2 regions of the Pseudomonas sp. GW101-3H06 genome follow, and region 2 is predicted to be linked to the other one. Evidence: predicted binding sites of a transcription regulator. Region 2 holds the regulator's gene; the other holds the start of a gene.
What was found. The regulator sigma-54, encoded in region 2, starts transcription at its own class of promoters, with help from an activator protein. The targets are predictions, from matches to a motif close to ANTGGCATNNANNTTGCTNT.
Positions count from the first base shown of each region.

Region 1 (8,724 bases), 610 kb from region 2:
AAGTCGTTCTGACTCTGTCAGTCACCGTGAAGAATGGTGAAGAAGTGGCGTTCATCGCCGAAGTGCAACAGGCCGGGATCTTCCTGATCAAGAACCTGGACGACGCTTCGATGAGCCACACCCTGGGTGCGTTCTGCCCGAACATCCTGTTCCCGTATGCCCGTGAAGCGCTGGACAGCCTGGTGACCCGTGGCTCGTTCCCGGCTCTGATGCTGGCGCCAGTGAACTTCGACGCGCTGTACGCACAAGAACTGCAACGCATGCAGGCAGCGGGCGAGACACCTACCGTTCAGTAAGCGGTCTGAGTGTCGAAGCGAGTCCAATGTGGGAGCGGGCTTGCTCGCTAATGTGGTGTATCAGTCAAGATTGAAATCGACTGACACACCACATTAGCGAGCAAGCCCGCTCCCACATTTATTATGCGGTGTTATTTGAAGCCGTTCTGCCGCCATGCTTCGTAAACGGCTACCGCCACGGTATTGGACAGGTTCAGGCTGCGGCAGCCTTCACGCATTGGCAGGCGCAAGCGTTGTTCGCCGGGCAGGGCGTCCAGCACTTCGGCCGGCAGACCCCGGCTTTCCGGGCCGAACAGGAACGCATCGCCCTCCACAAAGCTGGCGTCGTGGAACGGTCGCGAGCCCTTGGTGGTGAAGGCGAACACTCGTGGGTTACCCAGGCTTTCCAGGCAGCTGGCCAAGTCCGCGTGGCGTTGCAGGGTGGCATACTCGTGATAATCGAGGCCGGCGCGGCGCAGGCGCTTGTCGTCCATCTCGAAGCCCAGCGGTTCGATCAAATGCAGGTGGCAGCCACTGTTGGCGCACAGCCTGATAACGTTGCCGGTATTCGGCGGAATTTCTGGTTGAAAAAGGATGACGTGAAACATGCACGGCTCCGAAGGTAAAGATGAGCGGCATTCTACGCCGCAACCCGACCCTCGTTCGAAACTATTCCCGCGGGTGATGGCTTCGCTGGCCATTGTCGGGGTGATGGTGGGGCTGATGATCGGTCGCCTGACCACACCCGACCCCAGCGAATTGCAGCAGGTCGAGGTGACGAATGACGGGTTGGTGGTGTGGTTCAACAACGAACCCAAGACTCACGGCGAGATCGTCGACGGCAGCGTCGCGTTGTTGTTCGAAGCGCAAGGCAAGGCGCAGCAAGGCCAGCTCAAGCTCAACGACAAAAGCGTGAACTGGCGGGTGCGTTCGAGTGACGGGGGGTTGTTGTTGACGGCGGTGGCGGCCCGGCCCCTGCAAGGGGAGTGGACCGGCAGCGAAGTCGATGACCGCTGGCGGCTGGAGATCCATCTCCGAGAGCAATAAAAGAGGGAATCCCCGGCCTGCCTGTACCAAGGTCCCCAAAAGGGCAGGGTTCGCGCATGGCGTCGTGAACCCGGTGTAAAGAGGGAATCCCCGGCCTGCCTGTACCAAGGACCCCAAAACGGCAGGGCTCGTCGCTTATGCGGTGTGAGCCCGGTGTAAAGAGGGGAATCCCCGGCCTGCCTGTACCAAGGTCCCCGAAACTGGGTAGTGAACTGAATCACTGATGAGACTATTGCAGGGGGCGTGCCAGGTTTTAACAAGCTGAAACAGAAAGGCGCGTGTAAACGCTGAAAGCCCCGTAATTCGGGGCTTTCGTGTTTTTTCGATAGGGGTTCGATTGCGAACGGAGGCGGGATTTCGGATCGGTTACCGTGCGCGATTGCGGTTCACGGTGCATTCGGGCGGTGCACAGTGGCCCCAAAAGCTTCGCGAGCAGGCTCGCTCCCACAAGGTTCGGCAGTACTCACTCGAAGGTGCGCACTGCAAATCCACTGAGGGAGCGAGCCTGCTCGCGAATGGGGTGTGACGGTCAGTGAAGAGCCCAGGCTATTTAACCTTCATCCCCCTCATCATCGTCCCCACCATCAACCTTCATTCCCAATTCCTTGATCTTGCGTGTCAGAGTATTACGTCCCCAGCCCAGCAAAACCGCAGCGTCGCGACGACGGCCTGCAGTGTGCTTGAGCGCGGTTTCGATCATGATCCGCTCGAAGGCCGGCACGGCGCTGTCCAGCAAGCTCGACTGACCACGGGCCAAGGCCTGGTCGGCCCACTGTCGCAGCGCCTGCTCCCAGTTAGTCACCGGTGCCGAATCCTGCGGCAGGCTCAGCAGCTCCGGCGGCAGATCACCAATGTGCACTTCGCGACCGGAAGCCATCACGGTGATCCAGCGACAGGTATTCTCCAGCTGACGCACGTTGCCGGGCCATGGCAGGTTTTTCAGGTATTCCTCGGTTTCGCTCTTCAGCAGTTTCGGCTCGACGGCCAGTTCTTGCGCGGCGCGGCTGAGGAAGTGCTTGGCCAGGGTCGGGATGTCTTCACGACGGTCCGACAGGCGAGGAATGTGGATGCGGATCACGTTGAGACGGTGGAACAAATCCTCACGGAATTTCCCGGCGTGAACCAGGGTTTCCAGATTCTGGTGGGTCGCGGCGATGATCCGTACATCGACTTTGACCGGTACGTGTCCGCCAACCCGATAGAACTCACCGTCGGCCAGTACCCGCAGCAGGCGGGTCTGGGTGTCGGCCGGCATGTCGCCGATTTCGTCGAGGAACAACGTGCCGCCATCCGCCTGTTCAAAGCGCCCGCGACGCAGATTGGCGGCACCGGTGAACGCGCCTTTTTCGTGCCCGAACAGCTCGGACTCCATCAGGTCTTTCGGGATTGCCGCCATATTCAGCGCGATAAATGGCGAAGCCGCGCGTGGACTGTGGCGGTGCAGGGCGTGGGCCACCAGTTCTTTACCGGTTCCCGATTCGCCGTTGATCAGCACGGTAATGTTGGAGTGGCTCAAGCGCCCGATGGCGCGAAACACTTCTTGCATCGCCGGTGCTTCGCCGATGATCTCCGGGGTGCGGGTCAGGGTCGGAGCGACTTCCAGGCCTTGCTGTTCCTGGGCGTGCTGGTTGGCACGTTTGACCAGGGAAACCGCTTCGTCGACGTCGAAAGGCTTGGGCAGGTATTCGAACGCGCCACCCTGGTAGGACGCGACAGCGCTGTCCAGATCGGAGTGCGCCGTCATGATGATCACTGGCAGCCGGGGGTGTTGTTCGCGAATCCGCGCCAGGAGATCCAGGCCGCTGGCGCCGGGCATGCGGATGTCGGAGATGATCACGTCCGGCTGCTGGCGCGCCAGACGACTCATTACGCCATCGGCGCTGTCGAAGCTTTGCGTGGTCATGCCTTCCTGCTGCAAGGCCTTTTCCAGGACCCAACGGATAGAACGGTCGTCATCGACGATCCACACGGTTTCACTACGGCTCATGTCGATGTGGCTCCTTGTTCCAGTGGCAGAAAGATCGAGAAAGTGGTGTGGCCGGGGTGGCTGTCACATTCGATCAGGCCCTGGTGCTGGCTGATGATGTTCTGGGTAATGGCCAGGCCGAGCCCGGTACCGTCCGGACGACCGCTGACCATGGGGAAAAAGATGGTTTCCTGGAGATCCGCAGGAATGCCCGGTCCGTTGTCGATGATTTCGATCTTGGTCACCAGGCGGTGACGCACATGGCCTATCGTGAATTGACGCATGGCGCGGGTGCGCAGGCTGATGCGGCCCAGGCGCAACTCGTTCTGGCTGCTGATGGCCTGCATCGCATTGCGCACGATGTTCAGCACGGCCTGGATCATCTGCTCGCGATCGATCAATACATCGGGAATGCTTGGGTCGTAATCGCGCACCAAAGTGATGCAGCCCTGGCTTTCGGCCTCGACCAGATGGCAGACGCGCTCCAGCACTTCGTGGACGTTGCACATGGCCAGCGAAGGCAGCTTGTTGGAGCCGAGCATACGATCTACCAGATTACGCAGGCGGTCGGCTTCTTCGATGATGACGTTGGTGTAGTCGCGCAGGCTTTCTTCCGGCAGTTCACGGGCGAGTAACTGCGCCGCGCCACGAATACCGCCCAGCGGATTCTTGATTTCGTGGGCGAGACCGCGCACCAGCATCTTGCTGGTTTCCTGCTTCGACAGCTGCGCTTCTTCCTTGGTGATGCGCAGCAGGCGGTCGCGGGGATGTACTTCAAGCAGCAGCAGCGTGTCGCCATTGCTCAGGATCGGCGTGACCGCGTAATCCACTGTCAGGGTCTGGCCGGTGAGCGCGGTGAGCATTGCTTCACGCTTGGTGAACGGATGTGCCTGCTGGACCGCCTGACGCAACGAATTCAGTGCCTCGGTGGATTCGGTGAACAGCTCGCTGATGAATTGACCATGGCTTCGCTGGCCGCTGATGGCCAGAAGCATTTCCGCCGCCGGGTTCATGTACTCGAGTCGCAACTCGGCGTCGAGCAGGATGGTGGCGGTCGTCAGGTTGTCGAGTAGCAAACGATGCAGTGCGTCGCTGATGGTCATTCAGGACCTCTTTTGGCGCATGAATTAAGAGCTGATACAAGGAAACTGCAAAAACCAAACCAAGGCTCCGAAAAGAAGCGTTCAACGCCTGAAACGGGCGTTTGACGCTCGATTGCGTGGCGTTCGACCGAACTTGGCGGGTACTTTCGAACCAAAATGGGTTGGATTTCGACTGCGGTGCAACCGTTCGCACCAATATAGTGCGCAATGCGGGGTGAAGGTAAAAGATTGGCAGGAGCCGGCTTTTTTCTTCGGCGGGTTTATCGACGAGCGGACATTCCGGCCAATGGCCGTAGTCATGGACGTGAAGACCTCTGCGCTGGTGCAGGCAGTGCGAACAGGCAGGCAATCAGCAGTCAGGGCTTCAGCGCTTGTGTACCCGTTGCACGGTAAAAGTCACGGTGGGGCTTTGCTGGATCACGGTTACGCCGTCAATCACTTGCACCGCGAGGCTGTGCAGGCCACGGTCGATGTTCACCAGTTGCAGGGCCGGTACATTGCCTGGTTGGCCATAAGGCTTGCCGTCCAGCAGAAGCCGGAACAGATGCGGGCCTTCCAGGTGTGGTTTGATCAGCACATTGACGGTAAACGTGCCGTTATTCGCGCGCAGGGCTTCGGTGGTGGGCAGGCCTGTGAGTTCGAGTACCTCGTAGGCGCTCTGAGGTTGTTCGCGGGCTTCAGCGGCGGGTGAGGGGCTGCCGGTTGGCTGGGTTCCAACACTGTTGAGCGCTGGCAACTTGACCGGCTGAGCCTTCACGCCATCCGGCGGTTGATTGCTGTAGGCGGTATTGCCGCCGGCATCTGTGTACTTGTAGATCTGCGCTGAGGCGGGCAGGGCGATCAGTAGCAGGATGAAGAGAAAACCACGACCCATAAAATCGACCGGAAACGAAAGCGATGGGGTGCAGCATAGGACAGGAGGAGTGGTTGGCCTAGCTTGTTAACAATTGGATATGGATTTGCCAGCTGTCCCCCTGTGGGAGCGAGCCTGCTCGCGAAGGCGGACTTGCAGGCGACAACTGGTTTGAATGTGCAGCCCTCTTCGCCAGCAGGCCCGCGCCCACAGAGGATCCTCAGTGATCGTTAAATCGCGGGCATAAAAAAGGCCTTCCGAAGAAGGCCTCTTTTTTTACGCCGCTTGCGCAGGCGTCACTGGATTAGCAGCTGTAGTACAGGTCGTATTCCAGTGGGTGTACGAAGGTACGTACCTTGATTTCTTCTTCGCTTTTCAGAGCGATGTAAGCGTCGATGAAGTCGTCGGAGAACACGCCGCCTTTGGTCAGGAACGCACGACCTTTGTCCAGCTCTTCCAGGGCTTCTTTCAGGCTGCCGCAAACTTGTGGGATCTCTTTGGCCTCTTCAGGCGGCAGGTCGTACAGGTTTTTGTCAGCGGCATCGCCAGGGTGGATCTTGTTCTGGATACCGTCCAGGCCAGCCATCATCAGTGCTGCGAAGCACAGGTATGGGTTGGCAGCCGGATCCGGGAAGCGCGCTTCGATACGGCGGGCTTTCGGGCTCGACACGTAAGGAATGCGGATCGAAGCGGAACGGTTACGAGCCGAGTAGGCCAGCATTACCGGTGCTTCGAAGCCTGGAACCAGACGCTTGTAGGAGTTGGTAGCCGGGTTGGTGAAGCCGTTCAGGGCCTTACCGTGCTTGATGATGCCGCCGATGAAGTACAGGGCGGTATCGGACAGGCCGGCATAGCCTTCGCCTGCGAAGGTGTTCTTGCCGTCTTTCCAGATCGACATGTGAACGTGCATACCCGAGCCGTTGTCGCCGTACAGGGGCTTAGGCATGAAGGTAGCGGTGCGGCCGTAGGCATCGGCAACGTTGTGCACGACGTACTTCAGGGTTTGGGTTTCGTCGGCTTTCTTCACCAGGGTGTTGAACTTGACGCCGATTTCGTTCTGGCCGGCAGTTGCCACTTCGTGGTGGTGAACTTCGACGGTCAGGCCCATTTCTTCCAGTGCGTTGCACATGGAGGTGCGGATTTCGTGGTCGTGGTCGAACGGCGGAACCGGGAAGTAGCCACCTTTGACGCCTGGACGGTGACCTTTGTTGCCGCCTTCCACGTCCTGGTCGGACATCCACGAACCTTGTTCGGAGTAGATCTTGAACATGGAGCCGGAAATGTCGGACTTGAACTTCACTTGGTCGAAGATGAAGAACTCTGGCTCTGGACCGGCGTACACGGTGTCACCGATGGCGGTGGACTTCAGGTACTCTTCGGCGCGCTTGGCGATCGCACGTGGGTCGCGGTCGTAGCCTTGCATGCTCGAAGGTTCGATGATGTCGCAGACCAGGATCAGGGTCGGCTCTTCGGTGAACGGGTCCAGTACGGCAGTGCTGTCGTCCGGCATCAGGATCATGTCGGAGGCTTCGATGCCTTTCCAGCCGGCGATGGAGGAACCGTCGAACATCTTGCCGACTTCGAAGAAGTCTTCATCCAGCGCGTCGCGAGCCGGCATGGTCACGTGGTGCTGAGTGCCGCGGGTGTCCGTGAAGCGCAGATCAATCCACTTGACGTCATGATCTTTGATGAGTTGAACCGACTTCGACATAGTGTCCTCCGGGTGGATTAGGGCGGGTAGTGGATGCCCTTAAATGTTTGTGATGCCGGCGCGAATACTCTGCCAAGGCAACCTGCCTCACAAGGGAGCAAATTGCATGCCAGTGCCCCAGCATGGGTTTTTTGCCCCATTTTCACGCTTATAGAGGTGCAAAGCGTCTTAAAGGAGAAATTCTCGCCCCTTAATGTAGCGTGGAAAGCGGAAAGTGACCTGTTTTGGTGCGCGCAAAACCTTCTGCACATTAACTGGTTAAACCTTGAGCAATTTCCGCTATAATCCGCGCCCCCCTTTTTCGGCTGGCCCAGCGCGCGCTGTTTTCATGAAACTAATCGTAAAAGTCTTTCCCGAGATCACCATCAAGAGCCGCCCGGTACGGATGCGTTTCATCCGCCAATTGGCCAAGAACATCCGTGCCGTGCTCCGCGATCTGGACCCGGCTGTGGTGGTGAACGGCGTATGGGACAACCTCGAGCTGGAAACCCGCGTCAGCGACCCCAAGGCCCTGAAAGAGATGGGCGAGCGCCTGAGCTGCATGCCCGGCATCGCGCACTTCCTGCAGATCGACGAATACCCGTTGGGCGATTTCGACGACATCGTCGAAAAATGCAAGCAGCACTACGGTGATGCGCTGGCCGGGAAGATCTTCTCGGTACGTTGCAAGCGCGCCGGCAAGCACCCATTCAGCTCCATCGATATCGAGAAATATGTCGGCAGCCAGTTGCGCCGTCAGTGCGGTGCTGCCGGGATCGACCTGAAAAAGCCGGAAATCGAAGTCCGCATTGAAGTTCGCGACCAACGGTTGTTCGTGATCCACAGCCAGCACAATGGCATCGGCGGTTATCCGCTGGGCGCGCTGGAGCAGACGCTGGTGTTGATGTCCGGCGGTTTCGACTCCACTGTCGCGGCGTACCAGATCATGCGCCGCGGGCTCATGGCGCATTTCTGCTTCTTTAACCTGGGCGGACGTGCCCACGAACTGGGCGTCATGGAAGTCGCGCATTTCATCTGGAAGAAGTACGGCAGCTCGCAACGCGTGTTATTTGTCAGTGTGCCGTTCGAGGAAGTGCTGGGAGAAATTCTCGGCAAAGTCGATAACAGTCATATGGGCGTAGTATTGAAGCGTATGATGTTGCGCGCTTCCTCCCAAATTGCCGATCGACTGCACATCGAAGCGCTGGTAACTGGTGAGGCGATCTCCCAGGTGTCGAGCCAGACGTTGCCGAACCTGTCCGTGATCGACTGCGTGACCGACAAGCTGGTCTTGCGTCCGCTGATCGCCAGCCACAAGCAGGACATCATCGACACGGCCAATGAAATCGGCACCGCCGATTTCGCCCGGCACATGCCGGAGTACTGCGGGGTCATTTCGGTCAACCCGAAGACAGCCGCCAAGCGCTACCGCGTGGAGCACGAAGAGAAAGAATTCGACATGGCAGTCCTTGAGCGTGCGCTCGAGAACGCCAAGCTGGTGCCGATCGATCGTGTGATCGATGAATTGGGCCAGGACTTGCAGATTGAAGAAGTCAGCGAAGCGCTGGCCGGTCAGATCGTGATCGACATCCGTCACCCGGATGCCGCCGAGGATGACCCGCTGGAACTCGCTGGTATCGAGGTACAAACGATGCCGTTTTATGCACTGAACGCTCGTTTCAAGGAACTGGACCCTACTCGCCAGTACCTGCTGTATTGCGACAAAGGCGTGATGAGTCGCCTGCATGCCCACCATTTGCTCAGTGAGGGGCATGCCAATGTGCGCGTTT
Region 1 covers NZ_JBWKZO010000001.1:471,571-480,294, forward strand. Annotated here, with positions in the region: gene secB (protein-export chaperone SecB) at 1-296, shown strand, start outside; gene trmL (tRNA (uridine(34)/cytosine(34)/5-carboxymethylaminomethyluridine(34)-2'-O)-methyltransferase TrmL) at 428-883, opposite strand; gene AC07ZE_RS02225 (hypothetical protein) at 882-1,322, shown strand; gene ntrC (nitrogen regulation protein NR(I)) at 1,873-3,309, opposite strand; gene glnL (nitrogen regulation protein NR(II)) at 3,306-4,391, opposite strand; gene AC07ZE_RS02240 (DUF4124 domain-containing protein) at 4,756-5,265, opposite strand; gene glnA (type I glutamate--ammonia ligase) at 5,549-6,955, opposite strand; gene thiI (tRNA uracil 4-sulfurtransferase ThiI) at 7,284-8,724, shown strand, end outside.
Region 1: a site for sigma-54 is predicted at 7,050-7,069, ahead of glnA (type I glutamate--ammonia ligase). Genes of this name have one in related genera too.

Region 2 (8,724 bases):
CGCTCCAGGTTATGGAAGCGCTCGTTGTACTGGCGAGTGGAGGCATCGAGTTGATCGAGCAAAACCAGAATGGCGTCAGTGTCCTGATCGCGCATCAGTTTGCCGATGAACTGAAGGTGCCGTTTACGCGCGATGTTCGCAGTGTGCTTGGGCGCATCGGCCAGGGCCCGGCGCAAGGCGTCGGTCAAGGGCAGTTTTGCCAGCAAGTCAGGCTTGAGTGTTGTGAGGCGCTCGCCGAGGTCAACCAGAGCATGCAGCTCGCGTTTGACCTGGGATTTGCTTTTTTCTCCCGTATCGAGGGAGTCGTCGTAAGAATCAACCATGGTGGCCGTCCGCAAAGAAACGCCGCCATGATAACCAGTCGGGGGCCGCTTGTCCGGCCCGGTCGCTCGATGACCGTCACCGAAAGCAGAATTTGAGTGGAGAACAGCATGAGTGCAGTTGAAAGCGTCGGCCCACAAGCATTGCCGGCACTGCAAGAACAGGTCGAGCAGATCATCGCTGAAGCCAAGCGCCAGGGCGCCAGTGCCTGTGAGGTGGCGGTATCCCTGGAGCAGGGCCTGTCGACCTCGGTGCGCCAGCGTGAAGTCGAAACCGTTGAATTCAACCGCGATCAGGGCTTCGGCATCACCTTGTACGTCGGCCAGCGCAAGGGCTCGGCCAGCACTTCGGCCAGTGGTCCGGAGGCGATTCGTGAAACCGTCGCGGCGGCACTGGCCATCGCCAAACACACCTCTGAAGACGAAGCCTCGGGCCTGGCCGATGCGGCACTGATGGCCAGGGACCTGCAGGATTTCGATCTTTTCCACGAATGGGACATCACCCCGGAGCAAGCCATCGAAAAAGCCTTGCTCTGCGAAGCGGCGGCATTCGATGCCGACGCACGGATCAAGAACGCCGATGGCACTACCCTGAGTACGCATCAAGGCTGCCGTGTGTACGGCAACAGCCACGGGTTTATCGGCGGTTATGCATCGACCCGGCACAGCCTGAGCTGCGTGATGATCGCCGAGGCCGATGGCCAGATGCAGCGTGATTACTGGTACGACGTGAACCGTCAGGGCAATTTGCTGACGGATCCGGTGAGCATCGGCCAGCGTGCCGCGCAACGGGCGGCGAGTCGCCTGGGCGCGCGTCCGGTACCCACCTGCGAAGTACCGGTGCTGTTTTCTGCCGAGCTGGCCGGTGGCCTGTTCGGCAGTTTCCTGTCGGCGATTTCCGGTGGCAGCCTGTACCGCAAATCCTCGTTCCTCGAAGGCACCCTGGGGCAGAAGCTGTTTCCGGAGTGGTTGACCATCGATGAACGTCCGCACCTGATGCGTGCCTTGGGCAGTGCGGCGTTCGATGGTGATGGCCTGGCAACCTACGCCAAGCCGTTCGTCGAAAAAGGCGAGTTGGTGTCTTACGTGCTGGGCACCTACTCCGGTCGCAAACTCGGCATGCCGAGCACCGCGAATGCCGGCGGCGTGCATAATCTGTTCGTCACCCATGGAGATGAAGATCAGGCGGCCTTGCTGCGACGCATGGGCCGCGGGCTGTTGGTGACCGAGCTGATGGGCCAGGGCTTGAACATGGTCACCGGCGATTATTCCCGTGGCGCGGCGGGTTACTGGGTCGAGAACGGTGAAATCCAGTTCGCGGTCCAGGAGGTGACTATCGCCGGCAACATGCGTGACATGTTCAAACAGATTGTCGCGGTCGGTAATGATCTCGAACTTCGCAGCAACATCCGCACCGGTTCGGTGTTGATCGAGCGGATGACCGTAGCGGGCAGTTAATTCTTCCCGTGATACAAAAAGGCGTGCCACCCAATGGGTGGCACGCCTTTTTTTGGTTCTTCACGCAATCCCGGGCAACACAGAAACAAGAGCGCTGTTTTGCTTGATGAAGGTGATGGATGCGGCGCTCGCCACAAAGCCGCGGCGTTTACTCGCCTTCGTCGAAGTAATTGTTGATCAAGGCCACCAGTGCTTCCATCGCCTCCTGTGCCTGTTCGCCTTCCGTGCTCAGATGGATTTTGGTGCCCTTGCCGGCGGCGAGCATCATCATGGCCATGATGCTTTTGCCGTCGACGGTGGATTCTGGTGTGCGTCCAACCCTGATCGTGCATTCCTTGAATTGGCCGGCAACCCCAACGAACTTTGCAGACGCCCGGGCATGCAAGCCCAGCTTATTGATGATTTCGATTTCCAGAGCAGGCATCGCGATGTGAATCCTTTAGCTGAGGTCGCGGTGGCGGACCTGGACGTTCTTCAGGGATTGCTGCAGGGTCTTGCCCAGACGTTCGGTCAGGTAGACAGAGCGGTGATGCCCGCCGGTGCAACCGATGGCAATGGTGACATACGCGCGGTTGCTGGCAGCAAAGCGGGGTAGCCATTTGAGCAGGTACGTGGAGATGTCCTGGAACATCTCTTCGACATCCGGCTGTGCCGCCAGGTACTCGGCCACCGGCTGATCAAGTCCGGACTGCGCGCGTAACTCCGGTTTCCAGTAAGGGTTGGGCAAGCAGCGCACATCGAACACCAGGTCGGCGTCGACCGGCATGCCGCGCTTGAAGCCGAAAGACTCCACCAGGAACGCTGTTCCTGGCTCCGGCTGGTTCAGCAGGCGCAGCTTGATGGTATCGCGCAGCTGATACAGGTTCAGGTTGGTGGTATTGATCTTGAGATCGGCCAGGTCGGCAATGGGGCCGAGCAGGCTCGTTTCGTCGGTGATTGCTTCGGCCAGCGAGCGATTGGCGCTGCTCAGCGGGTGGCGACGGCGGGTTTCCGAGAAGCGTTTGAGCAGGGTTTCTTCGTCGGCATCCAGATACAGCACATCGCACTGGATGTGACGGCTGCGTACTTCTTCCAGCAGCTCGGGAAACCGCGATAGATGGCTTGGCAGGTTGCGCGCATCGATGGATACGGCAACCAGCGGCTGTGACAGCTCGGTATGAATCAACGCACGTTCGGCCAGTTCCGGCAGCAACCCGGCAGGCAGGTTGTCGATGCAGTAGTAGCCGTTGTCCTCGAGCACATCGAGGGCGGTGCTTTTACCTGAGCCGGATCGGCCGCTGACGATGATCAAGCGCATGATTACTGCCCGTTTTGCTCGTCCAGGACAACCTGATACAAGGCTTGATTGCTCGGGGCGCTGCGCAGTTTGTCGCGCACGTCCTTGCGGTCGAGCATGCTGGCAATCTGGCGCAACAACTCAAGGTGCGCATCGGTGGCGGCTTCCGGGACCAGTAGCACAAACAGCAGGTCAACCGGCGCGCCGTCGATGGCGTCGAAATCTATAGGGGCATCCAGGTGCATCAAGGCGCTGATGGGCGCATTGCATCCCTTGAGGCGGCAATGAGGAATGGCGATGCCGTTGCCAAAACCGGTCGAGCCGAGTTTTTCGCGGGCGATCAAAGCCTCGAAGACATCTTGCATCTCCAGATCCGGCACTTCGCGATGGATAAGGTTGGCAATTTGCTCTAGGGCTTTCTTTTTACTGCCGCCCGGCACGTTCACCAGGGAACGGCCGGGGGTCAGGATGCTTTCAAGTCGGATCATGGGTTGGGAGTGTTAACGACCGGTAGCGCCCTGGAGGAGGCTCTGGGTCTTTTCCTTATGCTTTTTGAGTTGTTTATCCAGCTTGTCGGTCAAGGCGTCGATCGCCGCGTACATATCGGTATGTTCCGCGTTCGCGACCACTTCATTGCCGGGAATATGCAGCGTGGCTTCGATTTTCTGCTTCAGCTTTTCGACCGTCATCGTGACCTGCACGTTGGTGATCTTGTCGAAATGTCGCTCCAATCGTTCGAGTTTTTCGCCGATGTAGGTGCGAAGAGGTTCGGTCACTTCCAGTTGGTGTCCACTGATGTTGACTTGCATACAGCTTCTCCTTCGTTGCCAGTGCATAAAGCGGCAGATCAGATGATCTGCCACTGGAACGCTGTGGCGTGGCTCTACATCAATCGCTTGCGTTCGCTCGAAGGCGCGATCCCGAGGGATTCGCGGTACTTGGCGACGGTGCGGCGAGCCACCTGAATGCCTTGTGCCTCCAGTAAACCAGCGATCTTGCTGTCACTCAACGGCTTTTTCTGATTTTCCGCGGCAACCAGTTTTTTGATGATCGCGCGGATCGCCGTGGACGAGCATTCGCCGCCTTCGGAGGTGCTGACGTGACTGGAGAAAAAGTATTTCAGTTCATAAATACCCCGGGGGGTATGCATGAATTTCTGCGTGGTCACCCGTGAGATCGTCGACTCGTGCATGCCGACCGCTTCAGCGATGTCATGCAGGACCAACGGCTTCATCGCCTCGTCGCCATACTCCAGGAAGCCGCGCTGATGCTCGACGATCTGGGTGGCTACTTTCATCAGGGTTTCGTTGCGGCTTTGCAGGCTCTTGATGAACCAGCGGGCTTCCTGCAGCTGATTGCGCATGAAGGTGTTGTCGGCACTGGTATCGGCGCGGCGCACGAAGCCTGCGTACTGGGCGTTGACCCGCAGTCGTGGCACAGACTCCTGGTTGAGCTCTACCAGCCAGCGCTCGTTGTCCTTGCGCACGATCACGTCCGGGACCACATATTCGGCTTCGGTGGACTCGATCTGCGAGCCCGGGCGCGGATTGAGGCTCTGGACCAGTTCGATGACCTGGCGCAGTTCGTCTTCCTTGAGCTTCATGCGGCGCATCAGCTGGCTGTAGTCACGGCTGCCGAGCAAGTCGATGTAATCGGTGACCAGGCGTTTGGCCTCGGCCAGCCAGGGTGTTTTGGCAGGCAGCTGGCGCAATTGCAGCAACAGGCATTCACCCAGGTTACGGGCGCCGATGCCGGCGGGTTCGAATTGCTGGATGCGGTGCAGGACGGCTTCGATCTCGTCCAGTTCGATGTCCAGTTCCGGATCGAAGGCTTCGAGGATTTCCTCGAGCGTTTCGTCCAGATAGCCCTGATTGTTGATGCAGTCGATCAGGGTCACGGCAATCAGCCGGTCAGTGTCGGACATCGGGGCCAGGTTCAGCTGCCAGAGCAAGTGGCTTTGAAGGCTTTCACCGGCTGATGTGCGGGTGGTGAAGTCCCACTCGTCATCATCGTTGCTGGGAAGGTTGCTGGCGCTGGTCTGGTAGACGTCTTCCCATGCCGTATCGACAGGAAGTTCGTTGGGGATGCGTTCGTTCCAGTCGCCTTCGTCGAGGTTATCAACCGTCGGCGCGCTTTCCTGGTAGGAGGGTTCCTGGATGTCGGTGTTGGGCTTCTGTTCGGCGTTGTCGGCCAAGGGGTCGGTGTTGTCGAAGTCGTCGCCTTCTTCCTGGCGCTCGAGCATCGGATTGGACTCCAGGGCCTCCTGGATTTCCTGCTGCAGGTCCAGGGTCGACAATTGGAGCAGGCGGATGGCCTGTTGCAGCTGCGGTGTCATCGTCAGCTGCTGGCCCATTCTCAAGACTAGCGATGGTTTCATGGCAGGGGCTTAACACCTTATTCGCCGGCGCACATGCGCCATCCACTACAGGGGCGCCGGAGCGCCAAACATAAGCAAATTATATGCCCGAAGTTGCGGTGCTTGCCTAGAGCGCTGTAACAATAAAAAAGTATTGATTTTTATCGAGACAAGCGCTCGGTCGACTAGCCAGCTCAGTGCTTACAGGCGGAACTCATGGCCCAGGTACACTTCCTTGACCAGATCGTTGGCCAGGATGGTGTCGGAGTCGCCTTCGGCGATCAGTTGGCCATCGTTGACGATATAGGCTGTTTCGCAGATATCCAGGGTTTCACGGACGTTGTGGTCAGTGATCAGCACGCCAATGCCCTTGGCCTTGAGGTGGTGGATGATCTGTTTGATGTCGCCCACCGAAATCGGGTCCACGCCGGCGAAGGGTTCGTCGAGCAGGATGAATTTCGGGTTGGTGGCCAGTGCGCGGGCGATTTCCACGCGGCGGCGTTCGCCACCGGACAGGCTCATGCCGAGGTTGTCGCGGATGTGGCTGATGTGGAACTCCTGCAGCAGGCTTTCCAACTCCTGGCGACGATCGGCCTTGTCGAGTTCCTTGCGGGTCTCGAGGATGGCCATGATGTTGTCGGCCACCGACAGTTTGCGGAAGATCGACGCTTCTTGCGGCAGATAGCCGATACCGGCCTTCGCGCGACCGTGCATAGGCTGGTGGCTGACGTCCAGGTCGTCGATCAGGACGCGGCCCTGATCGGCCCTTACCAGGCCTACGATCATGTAGAAGCAGGTGGTCTTGCCGGCGCCGTTGGGGCCAAGCAGGCCGACGATCTGACCGCTGTCGATGGACAGGCTCACGTCACGCACGACCTGGCGGCTCTTGTAGCTCTTGGCCAGATGCTGAGCTTTCAGAGTTGCCATTACTGGGCCTTTTGCTCGTCGGTTTTCTTTTTCGGCTGGATCACCATGTCGATGCGTGGGCGCGCTTCGGTGACTTTGCTGCCTGTGGCGCGACCGGCGCTGGCCAGCTTTTTAACGGTGTCGTAGACGATTTTTTCGCCCTGGGTGACGTTGTTGTCCTTGTCGACGACTTTGGCGCGATCGATCAGCACAACGCGGTTTTGCGTTGCATGATACTGGATGGTCACGCCCCAGCCTTGAACAGGCTTGGCATCGCCCGCGGTTTGCACTTGTTCGAAGTAGGCGAGGTTGCCCACCGACGTCACCACATCGATATCGCCGTTAGATGCGCGGGTCATGGTCACTTTGTTGCCTGTGACCTTCATCGAGCCTTGGGTGATGATCACGTCGCCCGTGTAGGTGGCGATACCGTTCTTGTCGTCCAGCTGGGCGTCGTCGGCCTGAATGCGGATAGGCTGCTGTTGGTCATCCGGCAGAGCCCAGGCGCTCACGCTTCCCAGTGCCGCGCCCAGACTGAGCAAAATAGGGAGGGTTTTAACGAGCCTCATACTGTCCTCTTACGTTCGAGAGCAGGTGTATCCTGCTTTCTTTCAAGTACGCTTTCATTCCGTTGCCTGTCGATACGCCACCAGCGCCGTCGATTCTAACGGGTTGCTCGGTCTGCGCATATTGCTGCTGCGGGAACACTGTCATGCGAGTGGTGGTAATCAGGGTCCTGCGGTTTTTCTCGTCGAAACGCGTGATGCGTACCGAATCGATCAGTTCGACCTGTGTGCCATCGGGGTTGACTTCACCCTTTTCGCTCTGGACGTGCCACGGGAACTCGGTACCGCGGAACATGTTCAGGTCGGGATTGGTCAGCAAGGTCACTTGGGTGGCTTTGAGGTGTTCGACCTTGTCCGACGTCATTTCGTATTGCAGTTTGCCATCTGGCAGGAACTGCACGCTGTGGGCATTGATGGCGTAATAGTCGATTGCGCTGTTGTCGACTTGCACAGCAGGCTTGTCGAGGAAGCGTTCCGGGCTGATGTTCCAGTAGCCGACCGCGGCGAAAATCGCCGCGATGCAACCGAATACCAGGATGTTGCGAATCTTTTTGCTCAGCATGTCTGGCTCACAGGTACGCGGCATTGGCCGCATCGAGGCGGCCCTGGGCGCGCAGGATCAATTCGCAGAATTCGCGGGCGGCACCTTCGCCGCCGCGGGCCTGGGTGATGCCATGGGCGTGTTCGCGCACGAAACTGGCGGCATTGGCGACTGCCATTCCCAAGCCTACGCGGCGAATCACCGGCAGATCAGGCAGGTCGTCGCCAAGGTAGGCAACCTGTTCATAGCTTAGGTTGAGTTGGCCAAGTAGCTCGTCAAGCACCACCAATTTGTCTTCGCGTCCCTGGTACAGGTGTGGAATGCCGAGGTTCTTCGCTCGCCGCTCGACCACCGGGGTCTTGCGGCCGCTGATAATGGCTGTCTGGACGCCGGCGGCCATCAGCATCTTGATGCCCTGGCCATCGAGGGTGTTGAACGTCTTGAATTCGCTGCCGTCTTCGAGGAAGTACAGGCGTCCGTCGGTGAGGACGCCGTCGACATCGAACACCGCCAGTTTGATCTGTTGGCCGCGCTTCAGCAGGTCCGTGTTCATTACATTACTCCCGCGCGCAGCAAGTCGTGCATGTTCAAGGCGCCGACTGGGCGGTCCTCGCCATCGACCACCACCAGCGCGTTGATTTTATGGTCTTCCATGATTTTCAGGGCCTCGGCGGCGAGCATTTCGGCGCGGGCGGTCTTGCCGTGGGCGGTCATGACCTGATCGATGGTGACGCTGTGGATATCGATTGTGCGATCCAGGGTGCGGCGCAAATCACCGTCGGTGAAGATCCCGGCCAGTTTGCCGTCTGCTTCAAGGATTACAGTCATGCCCAGTCCCTTTCGGGTCATTTCCATCAGGGCATCCTTGAGCAGGGTACCGCGCTGAACCTGTGGCAGCTCTTGCCCGGCGTGCATGACGTTTTCCACTTTCAGCAGCAGGCGGCGGCCCAATGCGCCGCCGGGATGGGAAAAGGCGAAGTCTTCGGCAGTAAACCCACGGGCTTCCAGCAGGGCCACGGCCAGGGCATCGCCCATGACCAGCGCGGCGGTAGTCGAAGAGGTGGGCGCCAGGTTCAGTGGGCAGGCTTCATGCTCGACATGCACATTGAGGTTGACCTCGGCGGCCTTGGCCAGCGGCGAATCGGGATTGCCTGTCACGCTGATCAGTTGGATGCCCAGGCGCTTTATCAGTGGCAGCAGGGTGATGATTTCATTGGTGGAGCCGGAGTTCGACAGCGCGAGGATGATGTCGTCGCGTGTGATCATGCCCATGTCACCGTGACTGGCTTCCGCCGGGTGAA
Region 2 covers NZ_JBWKZO010000001.1:1,086,501-1,095,224, forward strand. Annotated here, with positions in the region: gene yjgA (ribosome biogenesis factor YjgA) at 1-323, opposite strand, end outside; gene pmbA (metalloprotease PmbA) at 432-1,778, shown strand; gene AC07ZE_RS04890 (HPr family phosphocarrier protein) at 1,927-2,202, opposite strand; gene rapZ (RNase adapter RapZ) at 2,218-3,075, opposite strand; gene ptsN (PTS IIA-like nitrogen regulatory protein PtsN) at 3,078-3,542, opposite strand; gene hpf (ribosome hibernation-promoting factor, HPF/YfiA family) at 3,555-3,863, opposite strand; gene AC07ZE_RS04910 (RNA polymerase factor sigma-54) at 3,938-5,431, opposite strand; gene lptB (LPS export ABC transporter ATP-binding protein) at 5,612-6,337, opposite strand; gene lptA (lipopolysaccharide transport periplasmic protein LptA) at 6,337-6,885, opposite strand; gene lptC (LPS export ABC transporter periplasmic protein LptC) at 6,872-7,444, opposite strand; gene AC07ZE_RS04930 (KdsC family phosphatase) at 7,452-7,976, opposite strand; gene AC07ZE_RS04935 (KpsF/GutQ family sugar-phosphate isomerase) at 7,976-8,724, opposite strand, start outside.